DNA from 2 places in the Stenotrophomonas sp. YJH_SMC_131 genome. Region 2 is predicted to be linked to the other one. Evidence: riboswitches for the same ligand, from Rfam matches in the RefSeq annotation. Region 2 holds a riboswitch; the other holds the start of a gene.

Region 1 (15,658 bases), on a different contig from region 2:
AGCGCAGGTCCGCCCCAGCGCACCGCATGCAGGAACGCGGTCGCCCCCGGCACGATGTCCGGCGCGATGCCGAACGACGGCAGCAGCGGCGGCACCACGGTGAGGAAGGTGAACATGATCAGGCCCAGCCCCAAGGCCAGCCACAGTGCCTGGCGGAACAGCGGGCCGATCTCGCGCTCGCGGCCGGCGCCATGCAGCTGCGACACCGAGGCGGTGAGCGAGATCAGGGTACCGATCGGAATCAGCATCGGCAGCCACAGCAGCGCCGTACCGATGGTGACGGCGGCCAGTGTGGCCGTGGCGTGGTGGCCGGCAATCACGTTGTCGACGAAGGAGATCAGACCGGTGGACACATGGCCCAGCACAAGCGGCAGGGCGAGCAGACCGGTGGCGCCGACTTCCTTGCTGAAGCGCGGCGTGGAGGTTGCAGTAGACATAAGGTGCTTGACGCGAACTGCGGTTGCGCGCGAAGGGCACAGGCACCGGGTTGCGGGCGCCCATCTTACGCGGGCGGCGCGTGCATTCCCATGACATGGCGTGAATGCTGGGTTTCAGCCGCCCCACACAAAAAGGGGACGGAGGGGATTAAGTCGTTTCAGGCCCGCTAGTGCCGGATGCGACTTAATCCCCTCCGTCCCCTTTTTTACTGGCCGGCCTGGCGCTTGAGCCAGCTGTCGCGCTCGGCGGCGGGCACGGCGAGGAAAGCGCTGCGCACTGCGTCGCGTTCCTGCGGTGGCGTGCGCTGCGCGACCAGAGTCAGCTGGGCCAGCTGCGCCGGGCTGAGCTGGCGCAGTACGGCCAGCGCGGTCTCGCGCTGTTCCGGCGGCACGAAGCCGAACAAGCCATGCAGCTTGGGGAATTCCAGGCCCAGTTGCGGGCCCAGCCGCCACCCGTCGCGGAACGCCTGGTCCTGGTCGCGGAACTGTTGGCGCAGGCGCTGCTGCTGGTCCGCAGGCAGCGCATTGAATCGCGCAGCCGCCTGGCGGATGCGCTCGCGCTCTCCTTCCGGCAGCGCGCGCCAGGCGGCGTAGTCGGCGCGGCGCTGGCGCTGCTGCTGCGCATCGAGCTGGGCGAAGCCAGAGGGTGCTGCCGTCGACGGTGCTGGCGAAGCCACCGGCGTGGCCGGCGACGTCGGTGGCGGCAACGGCACGTTCAACGATTGCGGCGCGGCAGACAGCGACAACGGCAGGGCCAGCAGCAGGCTGGCGAACACGGACTTATTCATCGGCAGCAGCGGTTTCCAGCGTGGCACTGGCCGGCTCCGGCCGGCTCGGCCTGGATTGCGATTCATCCACCGGCAGCGGGCCGCCCGCGGCAGTCCACGCGTACAGGTCGGCATCGGCAACCAGCGGGTAGTCACGATCGGCCAGCATCGCTGCGTCGTCCGTGGCCTGGGCCGTGGTCGCATCCGGCGTGGCGTTGACCTTGCTGGGTGGCAGGGCTTCCACCGTCACCGGACCGGCTTCGCCCACCACCCCCTCCGGCAGCGGTGCATCACTGCCGAAGGAATGCCCCTGCCAGTGGCGCCAGCCCAGCGCTGCGGCCAACAGTATCGCCACGGTCGCCAGCAGGATCAGCGGACCGCGCCAACGTGGCTTGGCGTTCGTGCGACGGCGCTTGCCATTGGCGGCCGCCCGCTCATCGCGCTGCGGTGCGCGCCAGCTCGGGGTCGGGGCTTCATTGTGGGCGGTCGCGGCGGCGGGTTGCTGCAGCTGCTGCAGGCGCGCGGCCGGCAACTCACGGATACGCGCCTGCACCTGTTCGGCCAACTGGCGCCAGGCCGAGGCATCCGGCTGGCCGTGGGCATCACGCGGGCAGGCGTCGGCCAGCAGGTGCTGGTAGCCGGCCTCGTCCTGGTCGAGCACGCGCATGGCGATGCCCTCGTCCAGGCTGCCCCCCACCCGCAGCAGCAGCGCAAGGCGCGGCAGCGGCGGCATCGCGCCCAGCACGGCCAACGGCGGCAGCCACTGCCCGCCCACCGGCTCGCGCAGCGCCTGGCGCTGGCCCAGAAGGGTCCAGAAGCGGGTCGGCCACTGCGCCATCGGCAGGTCGCTGGCCACTGCGGCAAAGGCGCGCATCACCGCCACCAGGGTCTGCTCGGCACGCGCGGCATCGCCGCACTGCAGTTCAGCGACCACCAGGGCACGGCGCTCGACGCCACGCAGGAACGCCGACAGCGCGCCGGCCGCGGTCGAGGAAACAGGGGCGGGCACAGCCGTCATCGGTCACTCCAAAGGTCTGCCGGCATGATAGCGGCAGGCCATCGACACCCGTAGGACTTGCGCCCACAGGCACTTCGTGCTGCAGGTTGTGCACAGCACCACGCCCCCTCCGGCGAAAACTGTGGTTTCGGGCTGAATTCACTCTGTTTCAGCATTGTTTCACACTTAAGATATTGATTTTATTGTCTTTTGTTGTGTGGCGATTTTTTGACCAACCCAAGCGTGAGGCCGTCGCCATCGGCCTTCTACGTTTCCGATGGCCGTTAACGCACAACGTTATCCACAGAACATGTGGATAAGACTGAATCTCCAATGGACACCGATATTTAGGTGACATTTATGATTCAACGGGCGCCGCCCCGCCGCTCCCGCTGCTGCCGTTCGCGCGCGCATGGCCCGTTACACTGGCCCGATGCTTTCACCGATTCCGACCCTGCAGGTCGCCCTGCCTGTCCCCCTGCCCCGCCTGTTCGACTACCTGTCGCCGGAGGGCGATGCACCGGCGGTCGCGGTCGGCTGCCGCCTGAAGGTGCCGTTCGGCAACCGGGAGCTGGTCGGTGTGGTGGTGGGGCACGGCCAGACCGACGACGGCCAGGGACTGCGCCAGGCCTTGGCCTGGTGCGACCCGCAGCCGCTGCTGCAGGGGGAGCTGTGGCAGAGCCTGCAATGGCTGGCGCGCTACACCCATGCGCCACTGGGCGAGGTGCTGAGCACCGCCCTGCCCGGCCCGCTGCGCCATGGCGAGGTCCTGCCCGACACACACCACTGGGGTTGGCAGCTGACCACCGAAGGCCACGCCCAGCGTGAAAAGCTGCGCGCTGGCAGCCGTCCACGGCAACTGGCCGAGCTGCTGGCCGAAGCCATCGTGGATGAGGACGTGCTGGGCGAACGCATGCAGGACTGGCGCACCGCCGCGCGCAGCCTGGCCAAGCGCGGGCTGGCCGAGCGGGTTGCGTTGAGCGTGGCCCCCCAACACGCGCAGCCACTGCCCGGTCCCACGCTCAACCCGGACCAGGCCGAGGCGGTGGCCGCGATCACTGCCGCCGACGGCTTCCAGCCGTTCCTGCTGGATGGCGTGACCGGCAGCGGCAAGACCGAGGTCTACCTGCAGGCGATCATCCATTGCCTGGCGCAGGGCAGGCAGGCGCTGGTGCTGGTGCCGGAAATCGGCCTGACCCCGCAGACCCTGGCACGCTTCCGTGGCCGCCTCGGCATCGCCGTGCATGCGCTGCACTCGGGGTTGAACGACAACGAGCGCGCGCGCGTCTGGGCAGCGGCCTCACGCGGCGAAGCGCGCGTCATCGTCGGCACCCGCTCAGCGGTGTTCACGCCGCTGCCCCAGGCCGGCCTGCTGATCGTCGACGAGGAACACGACGGCAGCTACAAGCAGCAGGACGGCATCCGTTACCACGCGCGCGATTTCGCCCTGGTCCGGGCCAAGTCGCTGGGCGTTCCGGTGTTGCTGGGCAGTGCCACGCCCTCGCTGGAAACCCTGCACAACGCCTACGCCGGGCGTTACACCCACCTGCGCCTGAAACAGCGCGCCGGCGATGCGCGGCCACCGCGCGTGCGCATCCTCGATGTACGCAAGCGCCCGCTGCATGACGGCCTCTCGGCCGATGTGCTGGCCGGCATCGGGGAGCATCTGCAGCGTGGCCAGCAGGTGCTGGTGTTCAAGAACCGCCGCGGCTACGCACCGGTGCTGCTGTGCCACGACTGCGGCTGGACCGCGCCATGCCAGCGCTGCGATGCGCCGATGACCGTGCATGGTGGCGGTCGTCGCCTGCAGTGCCACCACTGCGGCGCGCGGCAACCGGCGCCGCTGGCATGTCCGGCCTGCGGCAGCCTGGCGCTGCAACCGCAGGGCATCGGTACCGAACGCCTGGAAGAACATCTCACTGCGGCCTTCGCCGACTTCCCGGTGGTGCGCATCGACCGCGGCACCACCTCACGGCGCGACGCGCTGGAACAGCAGCTGGCGAAACTGGGCGACCAGCCCGGCATCCTGGTCGGCACGCAGATCCTGGCCAAGGGCCACGACCTGCCCAAGCTGACCCTGGTGGTGGTGGTGGGTATCGATGAGGGCCTGTTCTCGGCCGACTTCCGCGCCAGCGAAAAACTGGCGCAGCAGCTGATCCAGGTGGCCGGTCGCGCGGGACGTGCGCGCGACCCGGGCGAGGTCTGGCTGCAGACCCATCACCCCGGGCACCCGCTGCTGGAAACCCTGGTGAGCGGTGGCTACCATCCGTTCGCGCAAGCCGAGTTGAACCAGCGCCAGGCGGCCGGATTCCCGCCCTTCGCGCATCTGGCGCTGATGCGCGCCGAAGCGCAGCAGGTGGAGCATGCCAATGCATTCCTGCTGGCAGCCCGGCACCTGCTGGGCGAACAGAACGTGGTCGAGGCCTACGGGCCGATGCCGGCGCCGATGCCGCGGCGGGCCGGTTACCAGCGCACGCAGCTGCTGCTGTCTGCGGTGCAGCGGCCGCCGCTGCATGGCGTGCTTTCGCAACTGGTTCCGCAGCTGTACGCGCTGCCGGAAGCACGCAAGGTGCGCTGGTCGCTGGATGTGGATCCAACGGATCTTTATTGAGGGGTCAGAGCCCACCCGTCGGGTGGGATCCGACCCCGATGCCCTGGGGTCGGATCCCTTTTCGCAGAAAAGGGCTCTGACCCCGGACGCCTTCGCTTACGTCAGCGGCGACATCACGCCGCGCTGGTAGGCCGGTCGCTCACGCAGGCGCGCATACCACTCGGCCAGGTGCGGCAGGTCCGGGCGCTGGATCGGCAGTTCATACCAGGCGTACACCAGCGAGCCGAGCGGAATGTCGCCCATCGCGAACGTCCCGCCCGACAGCCATGGCTGCGTGGCCAGGGTGGCATCGGCCATCGCCAGGTAGTCACCGGCACGGACGATGGCCGCGCTGATGCGCGCTTCGTCACGGTCGGCCGGCGCGGTGCGCATGATGCCCCAGACCAGGTCGCTGTACAGCGGCGCCATCCGCGAGGTGCTCCAGTCCATCCACTTTTCGGCCTGCGCGCGCTCCATCGGGTCCTCGGCGTACAGCGTGCCCAGCGCATAGCGCGCGCTCAGGTAACGCACGATGGTGTTCGATTCCCACAGCGGCAGGCCGTGGTCCTCGATCACCGGCACCAGGCCGTTGGGATTCATCGCCTGGTACTCCGGCGTCTGCGTGCCACCATGGCTGCCGCCGACTTCGATGGATTCGTACGGCAGGCCGATCTCCTCGGCACACCACAGCACCTTGCGGACGTTGCTGGAATTGCGGCGGCCCCAGATCTTCAACATGCGGGTTTTCCTTGCTGGCAATGCGAGCGGCAACGATACGCCTGATTGGAGTGGAGATGTGCGTGCAGGATGCGGGATCGGGCGCCTGCGCGCTGCCGGCCGGCGGCCGGCACTACCGGTTCTTTTTTGGCAGCGCGCGCACGTAGGACGACTTGCCGTCCTTCTTCAGCTCGAACAGGCCGATCGCCGCCAGCAGATCGCTGAGTTTGCCGTAGCCATAGTTGCGCGGATCGAACGAGGCCTGGTTGCCGATCTGGCTGCCGACCGGCCCCAGGTGCGACCAGCCATCCTCGCCCTCGGCCGAGGACACCGCGCGGCGCAGCATCTTCACCAGCCGGGTGTCGCTGCGCATCTCCGCCCCGCTCTTGCGCGGGCGTGCATCATCATTGGCGACGGGCTCGTTCGATGCCTGTTCGCTCGATGCCTGCTCGGCATCCGGCACGCTGGCGTGGGTCTGGCCCAGCGCTTCCAGGTAGGTGAACTTCGAGCACGCGTTGACGAACGGTTCCGGCGTCTTCTTTTCGCCGAAGCCATACACCTTCACGCCGTCGGTCAGCAGGCGCATCACCATCGGGGTGAAATCGGCATCGCTCGACACGATGGCGAAGCCATCAAGGTTGCGCGCGTACAGCAGGTCCATGGCATCGATCACCATCGCCATGTCCGACGCATTCTTGCCCTTGCTGTAGGCGAACTGCTGGATCGGGCGGATCGCGTATTCGTGCAGCACCGCTTCCCAGCCCTTCAACCGCGGGCTCTTCCAGTTGCCGTAGGCACGGCGCACGTTGGCCACGCCATAGCGGGCGACTTCGGCCAGGACCTCGTCGATCTTCGAGGCCGGCGCATTGTCGGCATCGATCAACAGGGCGATGCGCTTTTCCGGTTCGCTCATGGATTCCTCGCGGGCGGTTGCCTGAACCCGAGTATCGCCGATCCACCCAGGCGCTGACGTGACAGGTGGCCGCCGTGCGAAGATGCCAGGCGCTTCCCCCAATGCCCCCACTGGAGTGAGTCGATGAGTCGCGAGCGCGTTCCCCACCTGGTCGTTGTCGGCGGCGGTTTTGCCGGTCTCTGGGCCACCCGTGCCCTGGCCCGCGAGCGCATACGCATCACCCTGGTCGACCGCCGCAACCATCACCTGTTCCAGCCGCTGCTGTACCAGGTGGCCACCGCCGGCCTGTCCGCGCCGGATATCGCCGCACCGCTGCGCCACATCCTCGGCCACCAGCGCAACGTGGAAGTCCGCCTCGGCGAAGTGGTGGCCATCGACAAGCAGGCACGGCAGATCGGCATGGCCGATGGCAGCACGCTGGACTACGACAGCCTGCTGCTGGCCACCGGCGCTACCCACGCCTACTTCGGCAACGACCAGTGGGCCGAAGATGCCCCCGGCCTGAAAACGCTGGACGATGCCATTGCGCTGCGCCGCAAGCTGCTGCTGGCGTTCGAGCGTGCCGAGGCCGAACCGGACCCGACCAGGAAGGCGGCGTGGCTGAGTTTCGCCATCGTCGGTGGTGGTCCCACCGGCGTCGAACTGGCCGGCACGCTGGCCGAGATCGCGCGCCACACGCTGCGCAACGAATTCCGCCACATCGATCCGGCCAGCGCCAAGGTGCGCTTGGTCGAGGCTGGGCCGCGCGTGCTGTCCTCGTTCCCGGAAGTGCTTTCGCTGAAGGCGCGCCGCCAGCTGGAAAAGCTGGGCGTGGAAGTGCTGACCGGTACCCCGGTGAGCGACATCGACAGCCAGGGCTTCAAGCTCGGTGAGCAGTTCGTGCCGGCCCGCACCGTGGTCTGGGCCGCCGGCGTGGCCGCTTCACCACTGGCGCGCACGCTGGACGTGCCGCTGGACCGCGCCGGCCGCGTGCAGGTGCAGCCGGACCTGACCCTGCCCGATCACCCGGAGCTGTTCGTGGCCGGCGACCTGGCCGCACTGAGCCAGGCCGACGGCAAGCCGGTTCCCGGCGTGGCGCCCGCGGCCAAGCAGATGGGCAAGTACGTGGCCGAGGTGGTCCGCGCGCGCCTGCATGGCAAGGCGGCACCGGGGCCGTTCAAGTACGCCGACTACGGCAACCTCGCCACCATTGGCCGCATGGCCGCGATCGTGCACCTGGGCCGGCTGCAGCTCTCCGGCGTGCTGGCCTGGTGGTTCTGGCTGGCCGCGCACGTGTTCTTCCTGATCGGCTTCCGCAACCGCATCGTGGTGCTGCTGAACTGGGCGGTCGCGTACTGGAGCTACCAGCGCAGCGCGCGCATCATCTTCGGTGATGATCAGGACGACCGGCGGCCGAGGCGGTAAGGCCGCACGCAACAGGGGTCGGATCCCTTTCCGCGGGAAAGGGCTCTGACCCCGTCAACAAACATGGAGCGCCATCCACGCATGGCGTGGATCTACTTCCGGCAGAAGTCCTCCTTCCTCGCGGTGTCCGCAATCTGCGCGGTACTCCAATGCCGGGTGATCCAGATCGCCAACGCGGTGCTGCTGAGATGCCAGCGCAGCATGCCGCGCCGAGGTTGCCGCCACAGGTGGCGCCGGGCAATCCAGAAGGCCTCCCGCTCCACTTCAGGCACCTTGTTCTTCATCCCGTCCTTGTCGAAGAACTGGGCGGTGAAGCGCCAGGGGTTCATCGGCTGGTATCCCGCCCGTGGCTCACCGCTGCACGCAGCCACACCACTGGGCGCGCGGTCGGCCGGCTTCGGCCGACCGTCCACCAATGCCAGCCCGAGCAGATACAGCAGGCCAGGCAGCAGCGCGATGCCGGCGACCAGCACGACGACGGAGATCCATGCGTTGCCGGCGGCACGCATCGCTCAGTGCGCCTTCGGTTTCGGGTACCACAGTGCGTTGACGATGACCCAGCGCTGGTCGAAACGCCCCATGTGGAAGTAGTCGACGAACCACGGGGTTTCCAGCCGCACCGAGGCCGCGTTGCCGGTCACGTCCAGCACCGTGCAGCGGCGATCCCATTGATCCTTCGGGGTCTTCAGCGCGCCCTGTTTCGTCAACGAGACCAGCTCTTCCTTCGACATCCGGCGCAGGCCCAGGCGCTCGTCGGGTGTATCGCCGAGGACCGCGCGCTTGGCCAGGTCCGGGTGCAGCGAACGGGCGACGCGCTGCGGATCGGCCTCCAGCTGGCCATCGACGTGGTCGTGGCAGGTGGCTTCGATGGCCGCGATCGTGGCGGGGTCGGCGGCAGGGCTCGTTGCTGCGGAGAGAGCGAATAGCAGGGCGATCGTGGACATCCGGGTCTCCAGCTCTGGGCGCGGGGCGATCATCGCATGGACCGGGTAGCCCATCCACGCAGGGCGTGGATCTACTGTAGAGCCGAGCCCGTGCTCGGCTCCCGCATCGGGCAGACGGAACAACAGCCGAGCGTGGGCTCGGCTCTACAGAAGCGCAGGATCCGTTGCCTGCAGCCAGGCCAGCTTGCGTTCGCGGGGCTGCTGCTTGAGTTGCCACTCGGCCCGCGAGGCGGCGGCCCGGTCCGGGTATTCGCGCACGGCCAGCACGCGCAGCGGCGGCCGGGCCCGGGTGTAGCGCGCGCCCTTGCCGGCCTGGTGGGCGGCGAAACGCGCCTCCACATCGGTGCTGATGCCGGCGTAATAGCTGCCATCGCGGCATTCGAGCAGGTACAGGAACCACGGGCGGACGGACGAGGCCATGCCTGGATTATGCCGTGCTGCACTGCAGCGGATATACTGGCACCCGAATGCAGGAGAGAGGCGCCGCGCTGGCGCCCGCCGAAGGCGCAGGCTCCCATGATCGCTCAGGCCGGTGGGCTGGAATCCCACCAACCATGCATTCGACTCGCCGAGCTGGAGAGAGGTCACCGGGCATGCCCGGGGCGATCCGCCGAAGGGGCACGCGGCCCATGCCGCTGAACTCTCAGGCAAAAGGACAGCGGGAGCGGCACCGGTCATCGTCATCCCGTCATTGCGCAGGCAGTGGCGGTGGTCGCGCATGGCCGGCCCCACCGCGCCCGGAGCCTGTCCCATGCTGCTGTCCATCATCTACCTGATCGCCATTTCCGCCGAAGCCATGACCGGCGCACTGTCCGCCGGCCGCCGCCGCATGGACCTGTTCGGCGTGGTCATGATCGCCTGCGTCACCGCCCTCGGGGGTGGTTCACTGCGCGACATCCTGCTCGGCCACTACCCGCTGGGCTGGGTGAAGCACCCCGAGTACCTGGGCTTCACCGTGTGCGCGGCGCTGATCGCCACCTGGGTGGCGCGCTGGATGCACCACTTCCGCCGCACCTTCCTGGTGCTCGACGGGCTGGGCCTGATCGCCTTCACCCTGATCGGCTGCTCGATCGCGCGCGAAGCCGGCCATGCAATGCCGATCGTGCTGATCGCCGGCATGCTGACCGGCGCGTTCGGCGGGGTGCTGCGCGACATCCTCTGCAACGAGGTGCCACTCATCTTCCAGAAGGAGCTGTACGCGATCATCGCGCTGCTGACCGGCGCGGCCTATCTGTTGCTGCTGCACTGGGGCGTGGCCGATGCCACCGCGATCCTGTGCTGCCTCGGCGGCGGCTTCGCGTTGCGCCTGCTGGCGATCCACTACCGCTGGGAAATGCCGAAGTTCGTGTACCACGACGAAGTGCATTGAGCCTCTTCGTAAAGTCGAGCCATGCTCGACTGCTCTTTGCAGGAAACCAACGCGCTTCGCGCGCAGGTCGGGCATGGCTCGACGCTACAGGAAGCGGTATCACCACCCCGGCGATGTACCTGGCGCTGTCGCTCATGCGCAGCGCCAGGCGCATCGCCGGTGCAGATGGGCCGGCCTCCAACTCCGACCGGCCCTGATCGCGGCCGCACCCCCGCAGGCGCTGGCCGCCATCCACACACGTGCCGCACTCAGGCGGCTTCGATCAGGCTGCTTCGGACACCTTCACGTCGCGACGGGCGCGCACGGCCGCAGCCAGACGCTCCAGCACCGTCACGGTGGTGTCCCAGTCGATGCAGCCATCGGTGATGCTCTGCCCGTAAACCAGCGGCTGGCCTTCCACCAGTTCCTGGCGGCCACCGACCAGATGGCTCTCGATCATCACGCCAACGATGCGCTGTTCGCCGTCTTCCAGCTGAACAACAATGTCTTCGATCACCTTCGGCTGGTTCTCGGGGTTTTTCAGGCTGTTGGCGTGGCTGGCGTCGATCATCAGGCGCGTCGGCAGCTTGGCCTTGGCCAGCACCTGGCAGGCGTCGGCGACGCTGCCGGCGTCGTAGTTCGGCTGCTTGCCGCCACGCAGGATCACATGGCAATCCGGATTGCCGGTGGTCGACACGATGGCGGTGCCGCCCTGCTTGGTGACCGACAGGAAGTGATGCGGGTTGGACGCCGCACCCACCGCGTCAGCGGCGATCTTGACGTTGCCATCGGTGCCGTTCTTGAAGCCGACCGGGCACGACAGCCCCGAGGCCAGCTCACGATGCACCTGGCTTTCGGTGGTACGCGCGCCGATCGCGCCCCACGCCACCAGGTCGGCGATGTACTGCGGCGAGATCACATCGAGGAATTCGACACCGGCCGGCAGGCCGAGCTTGTTGATGTCGCGCAGCAGGCCGCGTGCGATGCGCAGGCCCTTGTCGATCCTGAAGCTGCCGTCCAGGTCCGGGTCGTTGATCAGGCCCTTCCAGCCCACCGTGGTGCGCGGCTTCTCGAAGTACACACGCATGACGATTTCCAGTTCGCCGGCCAGCGCGTCGCGCAGCGGCTTCAGGCGCTGGGCGTATTCGATGGCGGCCTTCGGGTCGTGGATCGAGCACGGGCCCACCACCACTGCCAGGCGGTCGTCACGGCCGTGCAGGATCTGGTGCAGGGCCGCGCGCGAGGCGCTGACGGTGTCGGAGGCTTCATCGTCACAGGGCAGCATCGCCAGCAGCTGGGCAGGCGGTGTCAGCGGTTCGATGGTGCGGATGCGCAGGTCGTCGGTGTGCGGGGGCATTGCAGGAGATCTCCGGAACGTTGGGGTCCCCAGCGTGGCGGCATGAAAAAAGCCGCCAGGTTCGCTGGCGGCTTTCGGGAATGCGTCTGAAGCTTTCTTCAGGATGAGCGCAGTCCTTCCTCCGCCAGTGGCTTCGGAAAGTAATACCAGTAAAAGCGGGTGGCGGCTGCGTTCATGGGGTGTATTGATAGCACAGCTTTTGCGCAGTGCAAAATGTTTCATCCGCAACCGCGGGTGCGGTTCAGCGAGGCGCGCGCCGGCGCTGCCCACGCGGCAGCAGCCACGCAAAGCCGCTCATTTGCCATGCACTTCCACGTCCAGCAACAGGCCTTCGTGGATGTCGGCCCAGCGCTCCAGCACGCGGTCCAGCTCCTGCCTGGCCTCGTCCAGCTGCTCGGGATTGAGCAGGGAACGGGCGGTGTAGAGGTCGGAGACCAACCGCCGCAGGGCCGCCTCCGGGATGGCCACCGACGGCCCTTCCCGCCCCGGCAACTGCAATGCCGGGCTGTCGCCAAGCGGGCCGAACAGCGTGACCTGGAGCGTGCTCTGCATGATCAACTTCCCTGCGGATGGACATGGGCAATGTCCTGTTTACCGCGTCCGGGTGACAGGCGCATGTGCCATGCGCGTACGGAGACGCTGCTACAAGGCGGCCAGGTCGGCAAGGTGCTGCCCCATCCCATCGTCTGCGCCGACGGCGTTGACGGTGGCGAAGTACTGATGCCAACCGGTGGCGGCAATGCCGGCCACCAGCGCATCGGCGTCCGCGCGGCTTGCACAGCGCCAGACCGCATAGAACTGCTCATCGCTGCCGTGCTGTACGCCCCTGGCAATGCGGCCCATCGCCAGCAGTGTGATGCGGACCGGATCGAACTGCTGCATGCCTGCACCGATACGGGCGAAGAAGGCATTCCGCTGCTCGGGCTGGAGCGTGGTCCAGGCGGGGGTGGCGGTATAGAGCTCGATGAAGGTGTGCGACATGCTGCTTCTTCCTTGAAGGTTTGGGGGGTTGCCGGCCAGCGGCCGGCACTACCGGAGCGAGCGCATGGCGCGTTTGCGGATGTAGGCATTGGCATCACCAGGGTGCTGCTGTTGCCAGCGCGCGCACAGCGCACGCAGCCACTGCGGCTGTGTCTTGCCGGCATCATTGAGCCAGTTGCCGACCGAGTCCTGCACATAGCGCTCCGGGTCGTCGGCGAGTGCTTCCAGCATCGCCTCTGCAAGTTCCGGCTGCCGCTTGAACAGCGCGACATGTGTGGCCCACACGCCGCGCGGGCGCAGCGCTTCGCAGGCGAAGCGGCGCAGGTACGGCGATCCTTCCTGCGTCCATGGTTGCAGGTACTCCAGCGCCTGCAGTGGTGCGGCAACAATGTCGGCACGCAGCGCCAGCCACGCCCATTCGCGCACGCCGAAGTGCGGGTCGTCAGCCAGTGGCCGCATCGCCTGCAGCTTGGCCGGCAGCGTCGCGTCGGCGTCGCCGCCGATCAGGTAGCAGGCCCAGCCACGCACCGTGTCTGACGCATGCGCCTGCCAGCGCGCAGGCTCCCCCTGTCCGGCTTCGTGCAGCAACCGCGCCGCCAGCGCCATGCGCTGGGTGATGCCCTTGCCTGAGGCATCGCGCATGCATTGCAGCGATTCCGGCTCAAGGGCAGGCGCCACCACCTGCAGCAGCGCGGTGAAATCCACGGCCAGGCATTCGGCCAGATGGGTGGCAGCAGCGCTGCCACTGTTGAGTGCATGCAGCCTTTGCGCAGGAACGGGCGTGCTCATGCTGCCGATTCCCGCCCGCCGTCCGTGTGCTGCCAGACCTTGTGCAGCAGCTGCGACAGCTGCTGCTGTTCACCCGCATCCAGGCCGTCGAACAGGCCGCTGATCCATTGCGTGTGCTGCTCGAACAACGACTCGGCCAAGCGCTTTCCCGGTGCGGTCAATACGATCTGCAGACGGCGGCCATCCCCGTCATCGCTGCGACGCTGCAGCAGGCCTTCACGCTGCAGGCCATCGAGCAGGCCGCTGATGGTGGCACGGGTCACGCCGGCACGCTCGGCCAGCAGGTGCGGCGGCAGCGTGCCACCGGCCCCGTGCAGCAGGAACAGCACGACGAAGCGGCCCTCGCTGAGCCCATGCGGTGCCAGCCGCGCGGCGCAGTCGCGATCGATCGACGAGGACAACGAGAGCAGCTGGAAGCACAGGCGCAGTTGCGCGATGTTGGCGTGGCCGCGTCGCTGCGATTCCTCCAGAAGGGCCTGATGCTTGGCTTCGATCATCTCACGAACGCGATATGGTTAGGCGCCTAATCATATCACCGGATAGCCGCTACCTGTAAATCACAGCCGATATCAGGGGAGCTTTCCCAGCAGCAGGCGCGCGATCAGCCCGCCACCCTCGCGGTGCAGCAGCTGCAGTTCGCCTGCGTGACGCCTGGCCACGTTGGCGGCCATGGCCAGTCCCAGCCCGGTCCCACCGGTAGCGCGACTGCGCGAGCTTTCGCTGCGCTGGAACGGTTGCAGCAGGCGGACACGATCAGCTTCGGCGATGCCCGGCCCGCGATCCATCACATCCAGCTGCACCCCATGTCCCCACACGGCGACATGCAGCTCCACGGCGCCCGCGTAACGCTCGGCGTTGTCGATGAGATTGTCGACCGCGCGCCGGAGCAGCAGCGCATCGCCATGCCACGGCAGCGTATCCGGGCACTGAAGCGAAATGTCGACCCCGCGCAGCAGCGCCCCTTGCAGGCATTCCTGCAGCAGGGCAGCCAGATCCAGCGAGCGCATCTGCAAGGGCTGCAGCTCGCCGCGTGCATAGTCCAGCACCTGCTCGATCATCGCGTCCATGCGTTCGATGTCCGCCACCATCCGGGCGGCCTGTGGTGCGGGAGCGAACTCGGCGCGCAGGCGCAGGCCGGTCAGGGGCGTGCGCAGGTCATGCGCCACTGCCGCCAGCATATGGGTCATGTCCTGTGCCTGGACCCGCAGGCGTTCGCGACCGGTGCTGATCGCGGCGGCCAGCATCTGCACTTCGCGTGGGCCATCGTCGGGCAATGGCGACTCGGCCTGCAGGTCGACGCGTGCGCTCGCTTCGGCCAGGCGCCGCAGCGGGCGCCCCAACCGGATCGACGCCCACGCCGCCAACGGCGCCAGCAGGATCGCACCGCCCAACAGGGCGAGCATCACCTGGCGGCGCCAGGCCGCCAGGTCACTATGGTCGCTGCCGACCACCCGCCAGCGGCCGTCGGCCTGGCGCATCCCCAGTTCAAACGGCGGCCACTGCATCGCGGTCAGCAGCGCGGCCTGTGATTTCAGCACGCCAGCACGACCGGAGGCGTCCAGTACCGCGCCACCCTCGATGACCTGCACATCGGGCGCCCTGCCCTGCCCCGTCCATGCCAGGCGTACATCCTCGGCCGGCATGCCCATCTGCGCGGCCGCCAGCTGCGCGAGCCAGTCGCTGGCGCTACCTTGGGGGGGCGCGTCCTGCGTCGCCCTGCGCAATCCCAGTGACGCCGGCGCCTGTTCCCCACGCAGTACCTGCATCGCATGGTCCAGCCGCATCGGTGGCGGCGCGGGCCGGGGCATCCAACCCACCACTGCAACGCTGGCCAGGGTTGCCAGCAGCAGGCTGGCCAGCGCCAGCATCGCGATCCAGCGAGTGGTCGACCACCGGCTGCTCACAGCACCTGTACCTCAGCGTCGAAGCGATACCCTTCCCCGCGCAGTGTCTGCACGAGGGCTTCTGCCCCGGACGCGGCCTGCCCGAGCTTGCGGCGCAGGCGGCTGATCGCGAGGTCAATGGCACGGTCCACGCTGTCACTGGCTTCTCCGCGACTCAACTGCAGCAGCTGCTCACGCCCCAGCACCCGCCCGGGACGTTCGGCCAGCGCCAGCAACAGGGAAAACTCGCCACGACTCAGCACCAGCTCGGCACCGTCCGGTGCGAACAGGCGACGCTGGTCGGGCAGCAATCGCCAGCCATCAAACCGCAGTTCGCTGGCCACCTGCGTGCGCAGCTTGTCCTGACGGCGCAGCAGTGCGCGTACCCGCGCCAGCAGTTCACGCGGATCAAAGGGTTTGGCCAGGTAGTCGTCCGCGCCCATCTCCAGGCCGATCACGCGGTCCGGTGCAGCCCCCATCGCCGACAGCATCAGGATCGGGATCGCCCTCGCCTGCAGCCTGCGGCAGACC
Region 2 (15,658 bases):
GAAAACGGATTCGACCCCATTTTGATTGTCGATATCTGACAGATGTGTCGACCAAGGTCGACACCTACCGACAGCACACGGAATCTGTCAGAGGTGGGGCGGTGTCGGAGTGCGGGGTGTCAGCCGCATGGATGCGGCTGCCAAGCCTACACGGACGTACTTGCGGCGTCCCCGCACTCCGACACCGCCCCGCCAAACCACGGATAGTCCGCTGTTGCTGTTGCTTCGGCTTTGCCGTTGCTTGAAGGCCTCTGCGGGTGCCGGGCGCCGCCCGGCCGACTTCCGCCACTTGCGGAGGCAGCGGCTGCCCACTAGCCTTCGGCCGTCGTTCACCACCCAAGGACCGCCCTTGAAACACCGTCATCTCCTGCTGGCCTCGGCAATCGCCGCCGCCACGCTGGCCCTGGCCGCCTGCAAGAAGGAAGCTGCCCCAGGCACCGATACCGCCAGCAGCAGCGCCCCGGCCGGCGAAACCGCCGACCAGTTCGTGGCCCGCATCAATGCCGAGTTCAAGGCCGCCTACCCGGAGATGACCTCGGCGCAGTGGCTGTCCTCCACCTACATCAATAGTGATTCGGAACGCATCGCGGCCAAGGCCAACGAGCGCTCGCTGACCCAGCTCAACAGCTGGATCGAACAGGCTGCGAAGTTCGACGGCAAGCCGATGAGCGAGGACAGCAAGCGCGCCATCCACCTGCTGAAGCTGATGTCGTCGATGCCGGCACCGCGCGACCCGGCCAAGCTGGCCGAGCTGACCCAGATCGCCACCCGCATGGAAGGCAGCTATGGCGCCGGCAAGTACTGCACCGATGCCAACGATCCGAACTCCTGCCGCCAGCTGGGCGAGCTGGAGCAGGTGCTGGCACGCAGCCGCGACTATGACAAGCAGCTCGACGCCTGGCAGGGCTGGCACAGCACCACCAAGAACATGCGCGGCGACTACCAGAAGTTCGTCGGCCTGGTGAACGAAGGCGCCAAGGGCATGGGCTTCACCGATGCCGGCCAGATGTGGCGCAGCGGCTATGACATGCCGCCGGAGCAGATCGGCCCGGAAACCGACCGCCTGTGGGAACAGGTCAAGCCGATGTACGAGCAGCTGCACTGCTACGCACGCGGCAAGCTGGACAAGACCTACGGCAAGGACAAGGCCGAAGTGGGCAACGGCCTGATCGCCGCGCACCTGCTGGGCAACATGTGGCAGCAGGACTGGTCGAACCTGTGGGACCAGCTGGAACCGTACCCGGGCGCCGGCAGCCTGGACATCACCGCGGCGCTGGAGAAGCAGTACCAGACCAACCTGAGCGCGGCGCTGGCCAAGGCCGGCAAGGATGCCAACGTGGCCGCGCAGTACAAGGCGCAGCGCGAGGCCGAACTGCGCACCGCCAAGCAGATGACCGAACGCGCGCAGGACTTCTACGTGTCGCTGGGCATGCCGTCGCTGCCGCAGTCGTACTGGGAACGCACCCAGTTCATCAAGCCCGATGACCGCGATGTGGTCTGCCACGCCAGCGCCTGGGACATGAACATGGAAGGCGACGTGCGCACCAAGATGTGCATCAAGCCGAACGAAGAGAACTTCACCACCATCTACCACGAGCTGGGCCACATCTATTACGACCTGGCCTACAACCCGCTGCCGCCGCTGTTCCAGGGCGGTGCCAACGATGGGTTCCATGAAGCGATCGGCGACACCATCGTGCTGGCGATGACCCCCAAGTACCTCAGCTCGATCGGCCTGGTCGATGCGCCGACCGAAAGCCGCGAAGCGGTCATCAACAACCAGATGCGCATGGCGCTGTCGGGCGTGTCGTTCCTGCCGTTCGGGCTGATGATCGACCGCTGGCGCTGGGGTGTGTTCGATGGTTCGATCACCGCCGACAACTACAACAAGGCATGGTGGGACCTGAAGGCCAAGTACCAGGGCGTGGCGCCTGCCAGTACCCGTGGCGAGGAGTTCTTCGATCCGGGCGCGAAGTACCACGTGCCAGGCAACACCCCGTACACCCGCTACTTCCTGGCGCGCATCCTGCAGTTCCAGTTCTACAAGGGCCTGTGCGACGCGGCCGGCTACAAGGGCCCGCTGCATGAGTGCACCTTCTACGGCAACAAGGAAGCCGGCCAGAAATACTGGGCGATGCTGAGCAAGGGTGCCAGCCAGCCGTGGCAGGCCACGCTGAAGGAGCTGACCGGCACCGACAAGCTCGATGCCGGCCCGATGATCGAGTACTTCACGCCGGTCAACGAGTGGCTGAAGCAGCAGAACGAAGGCCAGATGTGCGGCTGGCAGGCCAACGCGGCCCCGGCGGCAAAATGAAAAAAGGGGCGGGTCCGCAAGGATCCGCCCCTTCCTGGTAGTGCCGGCCGCTGGCCGGCAACTACGCGATGAAGACCCCGCGGGCAGCCGGCCAGCGGCCGGCTCTACCGCAATGCCTGTCAGCTGTCCTTCTTCGCCGCCATCGCCGCGGCCAGGTCCGCCTTGAACTCCTCGAAGGTCTGGCCCTTTTCCTTCGCTTCGGCCTGTGCGGCGTCGCGCAGCGCATCGGAGTACATCAGGCGCACCGGCGTGCCGTTGCGCTCGTGCAGTTCACCGGCCTGCATGATCAGCGCCAGTACCTGCGCGGCGGAGTCACTGTGGCCGGCGATACGGCCGTCCATGCCCAGCACCCATTCGCCATCGCGGCGCACGACACCGGCCAGCAGGGTGCGCTGCGCGTCGCGCAGTTCCGCATGCGGCTCCACCGGCGAGGCCTGGGCAGCGGCCTTGTTGGCGGCCTGCTTTTCCTGGCGACGGCGCTGGTCGCGGCGGGTCTTGGAGCTGGTGGACATGGTGCGGTACCGCTGCGAGGGGGGCGCAAGGATAGCGCACCCCCGCCCGCCACACCGCTTCACACCCCCTCAGTCCAACACTTTCCCGTGCCGCCAGTAACCCATGAAGGTGATCGTGCGGCGGTCCAGCCCGCACTCGCGGACCAGATGGCGACGGATCGCCATCACCGCTCCCGCCTCGCCTGCCACCCAGGCATACAGCGGCCCCGCCACGCTGGCATCGGCCTGTTCCCAGAGGATCTGCGCGTCGACGTCGATCTCTTCCAGTTCTTCGCCAGCGACCACGCTCGAGGCGGCCAGGCGCGCCTGCACCGCCTGCAACAGAGGCGCCCCGTACGCCGCCTGCCCGCGCGGCAACCAGACCAGCTCGGCCGTGGCCGGCGCCTTCAGGCGAACCGCATCACCGGCCTGCGCCACTTCCAGCAGGGCCAGCGTACGTGGCGGATCCACCCTGGCCGCCAGTTCCTCAAGAATGCCGGCCACTGCCGGCAGCGCGGTCTCGTCAGCCACCAGCAGCACCTGGCCAACGCCGGCCGGCGGCTTCCATTCCCAGCCCTCGCTGCTGTCGGCGCAGTCGGCATCCGGGGCCAGCAGCACCACGCGGTCGCCCGGCCGTGCATGGATGGCCCATCGCGAGGCCGGCCCGGTCTCGCCATGCAGCACGAAATCAACATCGACCTCGCCCTGCTCTGCACGCAGCTGGCGGAGGGTGTAGGTGCGCATCGGCGGGCGCTGATCGTCCGGCAGGGCCCGATAGCGTGGGTACCAGTCCTCGCCGCTGGGGACCTGCGGCACCTCCTGGCCGGGCAAGGGGAAGAACACCTTGATGCGCTGGTCCGGCCCTCCGGTCGTCATCCGCGCCACGTCGGCACCGGTGAACACCATGCGGTCCAGGGAAGGGGAAAGAACGCGGCGCTCCTTCAGCGCCACCTCGAACAGGCGGTAGGTCTGCTGCGCAGCCATGGGGAACCTCATGCAACGACAGTGGATCGGCTGGCTGTCGTGCACCTGTGCACCGGCTGGCTGGAGTGTCCAGCCTAGTCCGGCGGTTTCCCGTCGCAAGCGTTGCGGGCGTCGTAGCCTGCCCTACCCCTGCGCGCTGCTCAGTGACCCGTGCAGGCTGCCTGCGCCGCGCGTTCGCGCCGGTGTTCCCAGTACCAGAACACGAAGCCGGCGCCGAAGAACCCAGCCTGGCCCAACGCCAGGTGCAGCGGGCTGGCGCTGAGCAGCGGCGACACCACGCCGGCCACCACGGTGCTGATCATCAGCTGCACGAAGGCCTGCAGCGACGAGGCCAGGCCGCGCTGGTGCGGGTACATGTCCAGCACCGCCAGCGCCAGGATCGGGAAGATCAGCGCCATGCCCATGCCACCCAGGAAGATCGGCAGCACCGCCCACGGCAGCACGAACTGCGGCGCCAGCGCCACGTAGCCGACGTTCAGCAGCACCGACAGCGCGCACAGGCCGAAACCAATGGATACCTGGCGGGTGGGCGTGGTGTGCCCGGCCATGCGCCCGGACAGGAACGAGCCGGTGGTCATGCCGCCGATGGTGGGGATGAACAGCCAGGCGAAACCGCCCTCGCCCAGGTGCAGGTGTTGCATCACGAACACCGGTGCCGAGGAGATGTACAGGAAGATGCCACCGAAACCGATGCTGCCGGCCAGCGCCAGGCGCAGGAAGCGCGGATTGAAACCGATGCGCACGTAATCACGCATCAGCACCCGCGGCGACAACGGAACGCGCGCTTCGAGCGGATGGGTCTCCGGCAGGTAGCGGGCGGTGGCCGCCAGCAGAACCAGTGCGAACACCACCAGGAACCAGAAGATCAGCGGCCAGCCAGCACCGCTGAGCAGGATCCAGCCACCGATGATCGGCGCGATCGCCGGGGCGATGCCGAACAGCATCGACACCTGGCTCATCAGCCGCTGCGCGTCGTGACCGTGGTACAGGTCGCGGATCACCGCGCGGCCGACGATCATGCCGACGCCTGCAGACAGGCCCTGCAGGGCGCGGAACCCCAGCAGCGTGGTCAGATCGGTGGACAGCGCACAGCCGACCGAGGCGCCGACGAACACCACCAGGCCGCCGAGGATCACCCGCTTGCGGCCCCAGGCATCGGACAGCGGGCCGTGTGCCAGGCTCATCAGGCCGTAGAACAGCAGGTACACGCTGATGGTCTGCTGCACCGCCACCTCGTCCACCGCCAGGCGCTGGGCCAGCTGCGGGAACGCTGGGAAGATGGTGTCGATCGAGAACGGACCGAACATGGCCAGGCCGGCGAGCAGCAGGGCCATGCGGCGGGTGGAAGGAGCAACAGCGGCGGTCATGGAGAAGGCGTCCGGCAGGGCCATGCGCGGCACGCACGGCGGGCGCCAGTCCCCTGCAGCAGGGACGGCGCCAGATGAATTCGGGTATCCGCCCATCATAGGTGGGGATTGCGCCTGATGCCATGCAGCAGTGCACAAAACGCACGGGCGGGCCATCGGCCATTCAGGCGCCGCGGCCGGGCCCGCAGGCGGCTGGCGCGCCCGCAACGGGCTATAATCGGCGGGCAACACGGTGGGAGAAGCGGAACACCGCTGCCGAAGGCGCAACGCCCGTAATCGCTCAGGCCCGATACCACCCGTAACACAACTCTGGAGAGACCGGTTCGATCCGGCGCCGAAGGGGCACGAAGCCGCGGTTTTCCGCGCTTCCAAACTCTCAGGCAAAAGGACAGAGGGGCGCCCCGCAGACCGCCGACCGGCGGCTTGTGCCCGTGCGTGTGCCCTTTCCTGACGGATCCTTCGCCATGTCCCAGAACACCCCTTCCCTGCGTGAGCTCGAGCACCACAATGCGTTCGTCGAGCGCCACATCGGCCCCAACGATGCCGAGATCGCGCAGATGCTCGACGTCGTCGGCCACGCGTCGCTGGATGCGATGACCGATGCCATCGTACCGGCCAAGATCAAGTCGCCGGCGCCGCTGGCACTGCCGGAATCGATGACCGAAGTGCAGGCACTGGCGAAGATCCGTGCGATCGCCGACAAGAACACCGTGCTGCGCAGCTTCATCGGCCAGGGCTACTACGGTACCCACACGCCGAACGTGATCCTGCGCAACATCCTGGAAAACCCGGCCTGGTACACCGCCTACACCCCGTACCAGGCCGAGATCTCGCAGGGCCGCATGGAAGCGCTGATCAACTTCCAGACCCTGTGCGCCGACCTCACCGGCATGGAAATCGCCAACGCCTCGCTGCTGGACGAAGCCACCGCCGCAGCTGAAGCGATGACCCTGGCCAAGCGTTCGGCCAAGTCGAAGTCGGACACCTTCTTCGTGCACGACGCCGTGCACCCGCAGACCCTGGAACTGCTGCGTACCCGCGCCGAGCCCATGGGCATCGTGCTGCGCGTCGGCACCCCGGCGGAGGCACTGGAAGCAGAAGCCTTCGGCCTGCTGCTGCAGTACCCGGACACCTTCGGCCAGATCGGCGACTACAAGGCGCTGGTCGAGGCCGTGCACGCGCGCGGCGGCCTGGTGGCCGTGGCCACCGACCTGCTGGCGCTGACCCTGCTGGCCGCCCCGGGCGAATGGGGTGCGGACATCGTGGTCGGCAACAGCCAGCGTTTCGGCGTGCCGTTCGGCTTCGGCGGCCCGCACGCCGCATTCATGGCCTGCCGCGACGCCTACAAGCGCTCGATGCCGGGCCGCCTGATCGGCGTCTCGGTCGATGCCCAGGGCAACCCGGCCTACCGCCTGACCCTGCAGACCCGCGAGCAGCACATCCGCCGCGAGAAGGCCACCTCCAACATCTGTACCGCACAGGTGCTGCTGGCGGTGATGGCCTCGATGTATGCCGTGTACCACGGCCCGGAAGGCCTGACCCGCATCGCCCGGCGCACCCACCGCCTGGCCTCGATCCTGGCCGCCGCGCTGCGCGAGGCCGGCGTGCAGGTCGGTGGCGACTTCTTCGACACCCTGCATGTCACCGGCGTGCACGCCGATGAGATTCACGCCAAGGCCCGCGCCGCCGGTTACAACCTGCGTGCGATCGACAGCGACTCGGTCGGCATCAGCCTGGACGAGACCGCCACCCGCGCCGACGTGGTCGCACTGGCCGCCGTGTTCGGTGCGCAGGCCGACGTCGACGCGCTGGATGCCAGCACCGCCGATGCGCTGCCGGCCGGCCTGCTGCGCCAGTCCGCATTCCTGACCCATCCGGTGTTCAACACCCACCACAGCGAGCACGAACTGCTGCGCTACCTGCGCTCGCTGGCCGACAAGGACCTGGCGATGGACCGCACGATGATCCCGCTGGGCTCGTGCACCATGAAGCTCAACGCCACCGCCGAGATGATCCCGGTGACCTGGCCGGAGTTCTCGCAGATCCACCCGCTGGTGCCGGCCGACCAGGCGCTGGGCTACAAGGAACTCATCGACACGCTGGAAGCGATGCTGGTGGAATGCACCGGCTATGACGCGGTCAGCCTGCAGCCGAACTCCGGCGCGCAGGGCGAGTACGCCGGCCTGCTGGCGATCCGCGCCTACCACCGCTCGCGCGGCGAAGGCCACCGCGACATCTGCCTGATCCCGGATTCGGCGCACGGCACCAACCCGGCCTCGGCGCAGATGTGCGGCATGAAGGTGGTGGTGACCAAGACCGATGCCAACGGCAACGTCGACGTCGAGGACATCCGCCTCAACGCCGAGAAGTACAGCGACCGCCTGGCCGCGATCATGATGACCTACCCGTCCACGCACGGCGTGTTCGAGGAAGAGGTGGTGGAGATCTGCGAGATCATCCACAAGCACGGCGGCCAGGTGTACACCGACGGTGCCAACATGAATGCCCTGGTCGGCGTGGCCAAGCCGGGCAAGTGGGGGTCGGACGTTTCGCACCTGAACCTGCACAAGACCTTCTGCATCCCGCACGGCGGTGGCGGCCCGGGCGTCGGCCCGTGCGCGGTCAAGGAGCACCTGGCCCCGTTCCTGCCGGGCAAGCTGGGTGACAACGGCCCGGTCGGCATGGTCAGCGCGGCCAGCTTCGGCAGCGCCTCGATCCTGCCGATCAGCTGGATGTACATCGCGATGATGGGCCGCGACGGCCTGCGCAAGGCCACCCAGGTCGCGCAGCTCAACGCCAACTACATCGCCAAGCGCCTGGCCCCGCACTTCAAGACCCTGTACACCGGCCGCAACGGCCTGGTGGCGCACGAGTGCATCCTGGACGTGCGCCCGCTGGAGAAGACCAGCGGCATCGGTGCCGAGGACGTGGCCAAGCGCCTGATCGACTTCGGCTTCCACGCCCCGACCCTGAGCTTCCCGGTGGCCGGCACGCTGATGGTGGAGCCGACCGAGAGCGAATCGCTGCACGAACTGGATCGCTTCATCAACGCGATGATCCAGATCCGCGAGGAGATCACCGCGATCGAAGACGGCCGCCTCGACCGCGAGGACAACCCGCTGAAGAACGCGCCGCACACTGCCACCGCAGTGACCGCCAGCGAGTGGACCCACGCCTACCCGCGTGAACTGGCCGCCTTCCCGCTGGCCAGCCTGAAGCAGAGCAAATACTGGCCGCCGGTGGCGCGTGTCGACAACGTGTACGGCGACAAGAACGTGATGTGCGCCTGCATCCCGGTCGATGCCTACAAGGATGATGAAGTCGAGGCGTGATTCCTCACTGCATCGGTAAAGAAAACGGCCCGCGCAAGCGGGCCGTTTTCATGGGGCGTGTGGACCAAGGCCCACACCCACAAGCATCCGATCACGGGTCCGGCATCTGCCCCAGGCTCAACTGCCACGACACGCCAAAGCGGTCCTGCACCCAGCCGTAGCGATTGCTGAAGTCATAGTCGCCCACCGGCATCAACCAATGGCCGCCCTCACCCAGCAAGCGTGCCGCGCGCTCGAACTGCTCGGCACCGGAACACTCGACGAACAGCGAGATCGACGGCGAGAAGGTGAAATCGTGCACGTCCAGGCTGTCGAAGCACAGGTAGTGGGTGCCACCGAGCAGGAAGATGGCCTGGCGGACCTGCCCCGGCACGCCGGCGCCGGCCCCCTCGGGATGGCGTTGCAGGGCCAGCAGCCGGAAATCGGCAAAGGCTTCGGCGTACAGGGCCAGCGCGGCCTCGGCCTGGCCGGTGAACATCAGGAAGGGACGGCTGCGCAGCATGCGGTACTCCTGGTCGACGGGCCGATGACGGCCTGCCTGCACAGTGCCACGCGGAGTGTGTGCCTGTTGTAGAGCCGAGCCCATGCTCGGCTGGCGATCGCGCAAACAGCAGCCGACCGCAGGGTCGGCTCTACAGAATCACGCCTGGCGCATGCGCCGCGCGATGGCACTGCTGGCGGCGATCGTGGCGGTCAACGCCACCATCGACAGGAACTGCAGGCGGGTGTGCGACTCACTCAGCAGCAGGCCGAAGATCAGCGCAAGGATCGCCAGTGCACAGCAGGTCAGCCACGGGAAACCGGCCATGCGGAACGGCAGTCGGGTACCCAGACGATCCGCGCGACGACGCAGCACCAGCTGCGAGACCAGCGACAGCGTCCACACCAGCAGGCAGGTGGAACCGACGATGTTCAGCAGCACCGGCAGCACCCGGTCCGGGAACAGCAGTTCCATCACCGTGGCGGCAAAGCCGAACAGCACGCTGGCCAGCACGGCGATCACCGGCACCTGGCGCGGGTCGGTCCAGCCAAGCACGGCCGGCGCTTCGCGACGCTGCGCCAGCGAATACATCATGCGCGAGGCGCCGTAGAGGTTGGCATTGAGCGCCGACAGCAGCGCGATCACGGCGATCAGCGTGATGGCGGTACCAGCGCCCGGGATGCGGGCGATGTCCAGCACGGCGGCGAACGGCGACTTCAGCGCCTCGCTGGTCCACGGCACCACGGCGATGATCACGCTCAGCGAGCCGATGTAGAACACCAGGATGCGCCAGGCCACGGTGCGGATGGCACGGGCAATGCTGCGCTCGGGGTCTTCGGTTTCGGCCGCCGCCACGGCCACGATCTCGGTGCCGCCGAAGGCGAACACCACCACCAGCAGCGCCGCGCCGATCCCGGCCAGGCCCTTCGGCGCAAAACCACCGTGTTCGGTGAAGTTGCTCAGGCCCGGGGAGGTCACCTGCGGCAGCCATCCCATCAGCAGCGCCACGCCAATGGCGATGAACGCCAGGATCGCCGCGACTTTGAGGATGGCGAACCAGAATTCGAACTCGCCGAAGTTCTTCACTCCGAGCAGGTTGATCGCGGTGAAGAACAGCATGAACGCCAACGCCGCCATCGGTACCGGTATCGCCGGCCAGACCGTGGCCAGCAGCCCGGCCGCACCCACTGCTTCGGCGGCGATCACGATCACCAGCTGCACCCACCACAGCCAGCCCACGGTGGCACCGGCGGTAGCGCCCATGGCGTCGGCTGCATACACCGAGAACGCGCCGCTGGTCGGTTTGGCCGCCGCCATCTCGCCCAGCGCGTTCATCACGATGATCACCAGCGCTCCGGCGACCAGATACGACACCAGGACCGCCGGACCGGCCGCCTGCACACCCACGCCCGAGCCGAGGAACAGCCCGGCGCCGATGGCGCTGCCCAGGCCCATCATGATCAGCTGGCGGGGCTTGAGCGAATGTCCGAGGCGGGACGGCGAAGCGGTCGGAATCGAGTTGGGCATCGGCGGGGCTGGCGGCGGGCTACAGGGGCGACACCTTACCCTGTCCCGTGCCCACGGGGATAGGCACAGCGCAGCAGGCCGCTCAGGCCAGCGCCGGCTCGCCGACGTTCCCACCGATACGGGCACGATAGGCACGCGGCGAGAAACCGGTTTCAGCCTTGAATTTGCGGGTGAAGGCACTCTGGTCGCTGAAACCGCAGGCCTGGCCGATGCAGGCGATGCTGTCGTCGCCATGCAGCAGATGCATGGCCATCTGGATCCGCAGCCGGGTCAGCACCTGCTGCGGGGTCATCTGGAACACCTTGCGGAAGCTGCGCTCCAGCTTGGACAGCGAAAAGCCGGTGATGTCCAGCAGGGTCTGCATGCGCACGTTCTCGGCGTAGTGCGCGTTGAGGTGGGCCAGCGCCAGCCGCAGCTGCTCGTACTGGGTGCCGAGGCTGTCCTTCTGGCCAAGGTCGCGGGAAATGCCGATCAGGCCCTCGATGGCCCCGTCGACCACCAGCGGGCGCTTGCAGGTCAGGCACCAGCCCGGTTCGCGGTTGGCGAACAGGTGCAGCTCCATCAGGTTCTCGATCACCTCACCGGACAGCACGCGGGCGTCCTGGTCAACGTAGTCCGCACTGAGGCCGGTCGGGTAGATTTCGGCCGCCGTACGCCCGATCACGTCCTTGCGCGCGCGCAGACCCAGCCGCCGCAGCATGGTCTGGTTGACGTGGGTGTAACGCCCCTGGCGGTCCTTGATGAAGAACAGCACATCCGGGATGGCGTCGAACAGGGCTTCGATGTCGGCGGGCTCGACTCGCATGCGGCAAGCATACCCGAGCCTGCTTTTGCCCGTACGTTCACCTTTGCCGGACCGTGGTTTAACGGGGCTGGTTCCAGTGTCGTGGTTCCTTTTGATGATCCGGAGCCAACGTCCATGGCCGCCAGCAAGCCGACCGGCAAGCGCGCAACCGTCCCTGCCGAAAGCCACCGCCGGGGCGATGGCGATGAACTGCACCAGCAGGCCGGGGGTAGCCATCCGGCAATGACCACCGACCAGGGCATTCCGGTGGCGGACAACCAGAACTCCCTGCGGCAGGGACCTCGGGGGCCCACGCTGCTGGAGGACTTCATCCTGCGCGAGAAGATCACCCACTTCGATCACGAACGCATTCCCGAGCGCATCGTGCACGCACGTGGCAGCGCAGCACACGGCTACTTCGAGCTGACCCGATCACTGGCAGCCCATACCCGCGCGCGCATCCTGACCGAGGTCGGCGTGAAGACGCCGGTATTCACCCGCTTCTCGACCGTGGCCGGTGGCGCAGGCTCGGTGGATACCCCGCGCGACGTGCGCGGCTTTGCGGTCAAGTTCTACACCAAGGAGGGCAACTGGGATCTGGTCGGCAACAACATCCCGGTGTTCTTCATCCAGGACGCGATGAAGTTTCCGGACCTGGTGCACGCAGTGAAGATGGAGCCGGACCGCGCCTTCCCGCAGGCCGCGTCGGCCCATGACACGTTCTGGGACTTCATTTCGCTGATGCCCGAATCGATGCACATGATCATGTGGGCGATGAGCGACCGCGCCATCCCGCGTTCGCTGCGGATGATCGAAGGCTTCGGTGTGCACAGCTTCCGCCTGCTGAACGAGGCCGGCGAGTCGACGTTCGTCAAGTTCCACTGGCGGCCCAAGCTGGGCATTCAGTCCACGGTCTGGGACGAAGCGTTGAAACTGCAATCGGCCGACAATGACTTCCATCGCCGCGACCTGTTCGAGGCCATCCAGCGCGGCGACTTTCCCGAATGGGAGCTGGCGGTGCAGCTGTTCACCGAAGAAGACGCCGACGCATTCCCGTTCGACCACCTGGATCCAACCAAGATCATTCCCGAATCGCTGGTGCCGTTGCAGGTGATCGGGCGCATGGTACTGGACCGCTGGCCCGACAACTTCTTCGCAGAGACCGAGCAGGTGGCGTTCTGCCCGGCCAACGTGCCGCCCGGCATCGACTTCAGCAACGACCCGCTGCTGCAGGGCCGCCTGTTCTCCTACCTGGACACCCAGCTGCTGCGCCTGGGCGGCCCGAACTTCCACCAGATCCCGGTGAATGCACCGAAGTGCCCGTTTGCCAATCATCAGCGCGACGGCCACATGCAGATGCAGGTGCCCAAGGGCCGCGTCGCCTACGATCCCAGCTCGCTGCAGGACGACACCCCGCGCGAGACGCCTGCCGGATTCCGCAGCCATGCCAGCGCCGACGATGGCCGCAAGGGCCGCACCCGCGCGGAGAGTTTCGCCGACCACTACAGCCAGGCCCGGATGTTCTTCCGCAGCCTGGAAAAGCCGGAGCAGGCGCACCTGGCATCGGCGCTGGTGTTCGAGCTGTCCAAGGTGGAAACGCTGAAGGTGCGGGTGCGCACCGTCAGCCACCTGCGCAACATCGATGACGCGCTGGCGCAGCGCGTGGCCGATGGCCTGGCCCTGCCTGCGCTGCCCGACCCGGCCCCAACCGCCACGCCGGTGCGGGACATGCCGCCCGCTCCCGAGGTGCGCGTGATCGGGCGTAACAAGCCCACCCTGCAGGGTCGCTGCATCGGCATCCTGTTCGACGAAGGCTCCGACGCGCGCGTGATTGCCAGCCTGAGCAAGGCCGTCCGGAAGGCAGGTGCAGACGTGAAGCTGGTCGCGCCAAAAGTGGGAGGCGCCACGCTGAGCGATGGCGCATTGCAGGCGGCAGATGGGCAGCTGGCGGGCACCCCGTCAGCCGTGTTCGATGCAGTAGCCGTGGTGCTCAGCCTTGAAGCCGCGAAGGCCTTGTCGAAAGAGAGTGCAGCCGTCGAATTCGTCAGCCAGGCGTGGGCACACCTGAAGGCCATCGCCAGCGACGCGGGCGGCCAGGTGCTGCTGAAGGCGGCGCGCGTCGGCAACGACCCCGGCATCGTCGAAGCAGAAGACGCCAAGGCATTCCTGGCGGCGGCCGCCACCCGCCAGTGGGCGCGCGAGCCCAAGCTGCGCCTGCTGGCCTGACCACAACGACAGGAGAATCGTCATGCCCCGTGGTGACAAATCCGCATACACCGAAAAGCAGAAGCGCCAGGCCGAGCACATCGAGGAAAGCGAACGTGATCGCGGCGCGAGTGAAGGCACCGCCGAGCGCATTGCCTGGGCCACCGTGAACAAGCAGGACGGCGGCGGCAAGCGCGCCGGCAGTGCCCGCAAGGGCGCGAAGAAGGCGACCAGCAAGAAGGCTGCCAAGAAGGCGCCTGCCAGGAAATCGGCCACAAAGAAGGCCGCAACCAAGAGGACGGCGGCGAAGAAGGCACCTGCGAAGAAGGCGGTGGCGAAGAAGGCACCGGCTCGCAAGACCGCGACAAAGAAGGCCGCAAAGAAGACGGCGAAGAAGGCAGCGGTAAAGAAGGCGGGTACGGCCGCCGCGCGGAGCGCCGCCGCGAAGAAGGCAGCCAAGACGCGGGCCGCGAAGAAGACCGTGCGCAAGGCGGCGGCGAAGAAAGCCGCGCGCACGCGTGCACGCGGCTGAGTCTTCGATCAGGAGGGGAGCGCCCTCATCCATGCGGCAACTTCGGCTGCGGCTGCCTCGGCACGGGCCTGCAGCAGTAGATGCGGCCCTTCCAGCGATACGTGCCGGGCATCGGGCAACAAGACCTGCAGCTCGGCCACGCTGGGCGGCCACAACAGGTGGTCCTGTCGTGCATGCAGGCATAACGTCGGCAGCATGAGCTTCGGCAACTGCGCGCGGACATCGATCTGCAGTGTCGCCGCAGCGCGCTGCCGCAGGATCGCGGTCGGTACCGCAGCGATCGCATGCCGCAGCTCGCGAAGGTTCATGCGTGTCCGCCAATGCCCCAGCAGAAGCCGGGCCAGCAACGCCAGCGGCGGCGGTGGCCATGCAGGGGCAAGCAAGCGTGCGCTCGCCGCTGGCAGCGGCACCGGTCGCCGCGCGAAGGTCGTACTCAGTATCAATCCGCGCAACCCCGGCGGTGAAGCCACCGCCAGTTCGATAGCCAGCGGCCCGGCAAACGATTCAGCCAGCAGCACAAAGGGAGAGATGGGAAGCTGCGGGCGCAGGATCGACGCCAATGTAACGTAGTCCTGTGGCCCGTGCATGGGCAGCGGCAGCACCTGCACGGTAACCCCCTGGTCCTGCATCGCTTCCACGAAGCATGTCGACAGCAGGCCGCTGCCATCCAGCCCGGGCAGCATCACGATTGGGAGCATCACGGCGTTCATCACATTGCTCACTTCTCCGGTCCCTTCGCACGACTCGCTGCCGCGCAGCTTCGCTTATCGGCTCGACCCAGGGAAGTGCACGCCGCTGCTCGCGGCGCTACCCTGATGGCCCCGGACAGACGAGGAAGGCGGCATGCGCAAGCCACGCTGGCTCAGCTGGACCGGCATTGCCCTATGCGCGCTCTATCTCGCGCTGACCACCTGGCTGGTGCTCGATGCCCGGTCCAACAGCGACCCCAAGAGCGCCTACATCCTCATGCAACTGCCGGTGATGCTGCAGACCGCAGCACTCAACGTCATCGGCGTGGGACGCTGGCTTTCCGGAATGACCTGGATCACCGTCTACCTTCTGGTGATTCCTCCCACGCTTGGCGTGCTGTACGTGCTTGGGGCCATGCTCGGCAGCGTCCTGGAGCAATGAGGGCGATCCTCCCTGCTGCCTGAGCGGGCAATGCAAATACGGCCGCTCAAGGCGGCCGTATTCCTGTCACGGGGTCAGCAGCCTGCTCAGGCTGCACGGCGCGGCACGGCCGAAGCCCCTGCGCCTTCCACCTTGAATACCGCCACCGACGTGGTCAGCGCATGCGCCTGTTCTTCCAGCGCGCGGCTCGCCGCAGTGGCTTCTTCCACCAGGGCCGCGTTCTGCTGCGTCACCTGGTCCATCTGCACCACCACCTGGTTGACCTGCTCGATGCCGGCGGCCTGTTCCTTGCTGGCCGCTGCGATGTCGCTCATCAGCTGGGTGGTGCGCGAACTGGCCTGGGCGACGCGTGCGATCGCTGCTTCCGATTCAACGGTCACCGCCAGGCCACTCTTCACCTTGGCAGCGGCGTCTTCGATCAGCTCCTTGATTTCCTTGGCCGCGACGCCGGCGCGCTGCGCCAGCGTGCGTACTTCGCTGGCGACCACGGCAAAACCACGGCCCTGCTCG

What was found. A riboswitch is a leader RNA that binds a small molecule or an ion and turns the genes downstream of it on or off. The one in region 2 is predicted to bind glycine.
Region 1: another riboswitch for glycine. It lies ahead of AC5P56_RS01915 (trimeric intracellular cation channel family protein); the one in region 2 lies ahead of gcvP (aminomethyl-transferring glycine dehydrogenase).

Annotation. Positions count from the first base shown of each region.
Region 1 covers NZ_JCAFRJ010000001.1:416,320-431,977, forward strand. Annotated here, with positions in the region: gene AC5P56_RS01865 (MATE family efflux transporter) at 1-437, opposite strand, end outside; gene AC5P56_RS01870 (DUF3106 domain-containing protein) at 644-1,225, opposite strand; gene AC5P56_RS01875 (hypothetical protein) at 1,218-2,222, opposite strand; gene AC5P56_RS01880 (primosomal protein N') at 2,635-4,812, shown strand; gene AC5P56_RS01885 (glutathione S-transferase family protein) at 4,909-5,529, opposite strand; gene AC5P56_RS01890 (NYN domain-containing protein) at 5,642-6,421, opposite strand; gene AC5P56_RS01895 (NAD(P)/FAD-dependent oxidoreductase) at 6,545-7,825, shown strand; gene AC5P56_RS01900 (hypothetical protein) at 7,918-8,334, opposite strand; gene AC5P56_RS01905 (nuclear transport factor 2 family protein) at 8,338-8,769, opposite strand; gene AC5P56_RS01910 (GIY-YIG nuclease family protein) at 8,914-9,189, opposite strand; glycine riboswitch at 9,230-9,319, shown strand; glycine riboswitch at 9,333-9,438, shown strand; gene AC5P56_RS01915 (trimeric intracellular cation channel family protein) at 9,521-10,138, shown strand; gene AC5P56_RS01920 (3-deoxy-7-phosphoheptulonate synthase) at 10,401-11,474, opposite strand; gene AC5P56_RS01925 (hypothetical protein) at 11,769-12,026, opposite strand; gene AC5P56_RS01930 (DUF6616 family protein) at 12,117-12,455, opposite strand; gene AC5P56_RS01935 (DNA alkylation repair protein) at 12,504-13,244, opposite strand; gene AC5P56_RS01940 (MarR family winged helix-turn-helix transcriptional regulator) at 13,241-13,741, opposite strand; gene AC5P56_RS01945 (sensor histidine kinase) at 13,814-15,112, opposite strand; gene AC5P56_RS01950 (response regulator transcription factor) at 15,145-15,658, opposite strand, start outside.
Region 2 covers NZ_JCAFRJ010000002.1:287,361-303,018, reverse strand. Annotated here, with positions in the region: gene AC5P56_RS05180 (M2 family metallopeptidase) at 350-2,314, shown strand; gene AC5P56_RS05175 (hypothetical protein) at 2,434-2,826, opposite strand; gene AC5P56_RS05170 (siderophore-interacting protein) at 2,896-3,789, opposite strand; gene AC5P56_RS05165 (multidrug effflux MFS transporter) at 3,930-5,156, opposite strand; glycine riboswitch at 5,456-5,558, shown strand; gene gcvP (aminomethyl-transferring glycine dehydrogenase) at 5,621-8,488, shown strand; gene AC5P56_RS05155 (VOC family protein) at 8,580-8,990, opposite strand; gene AC5P56_RS05150 (amino acid permease) at 9,129-10,496, opposite strand; gene AC5P56_RS05145 (AraC family transcriptional regulator) at 10,579-11,301, opposite strand; gene AC5P56_RS05140 (catalase) at 11,416-13,506, shown strand; gene AC5P56_RS05135 (hypothetical protein) at 13,529-14,017, shown strand; gene AC5P56_RS05130 (alpha/beta fold hydrolase) at 14,026-14,727, opposite strand; gene AC5P56_RS05125 (hypothetical protein) at 14,861-15,148, shown strand; gene AC5P56_RS05120 (methyl-accepting chemotaxis protein) at 15,235-15,658, opposite strand, start outside.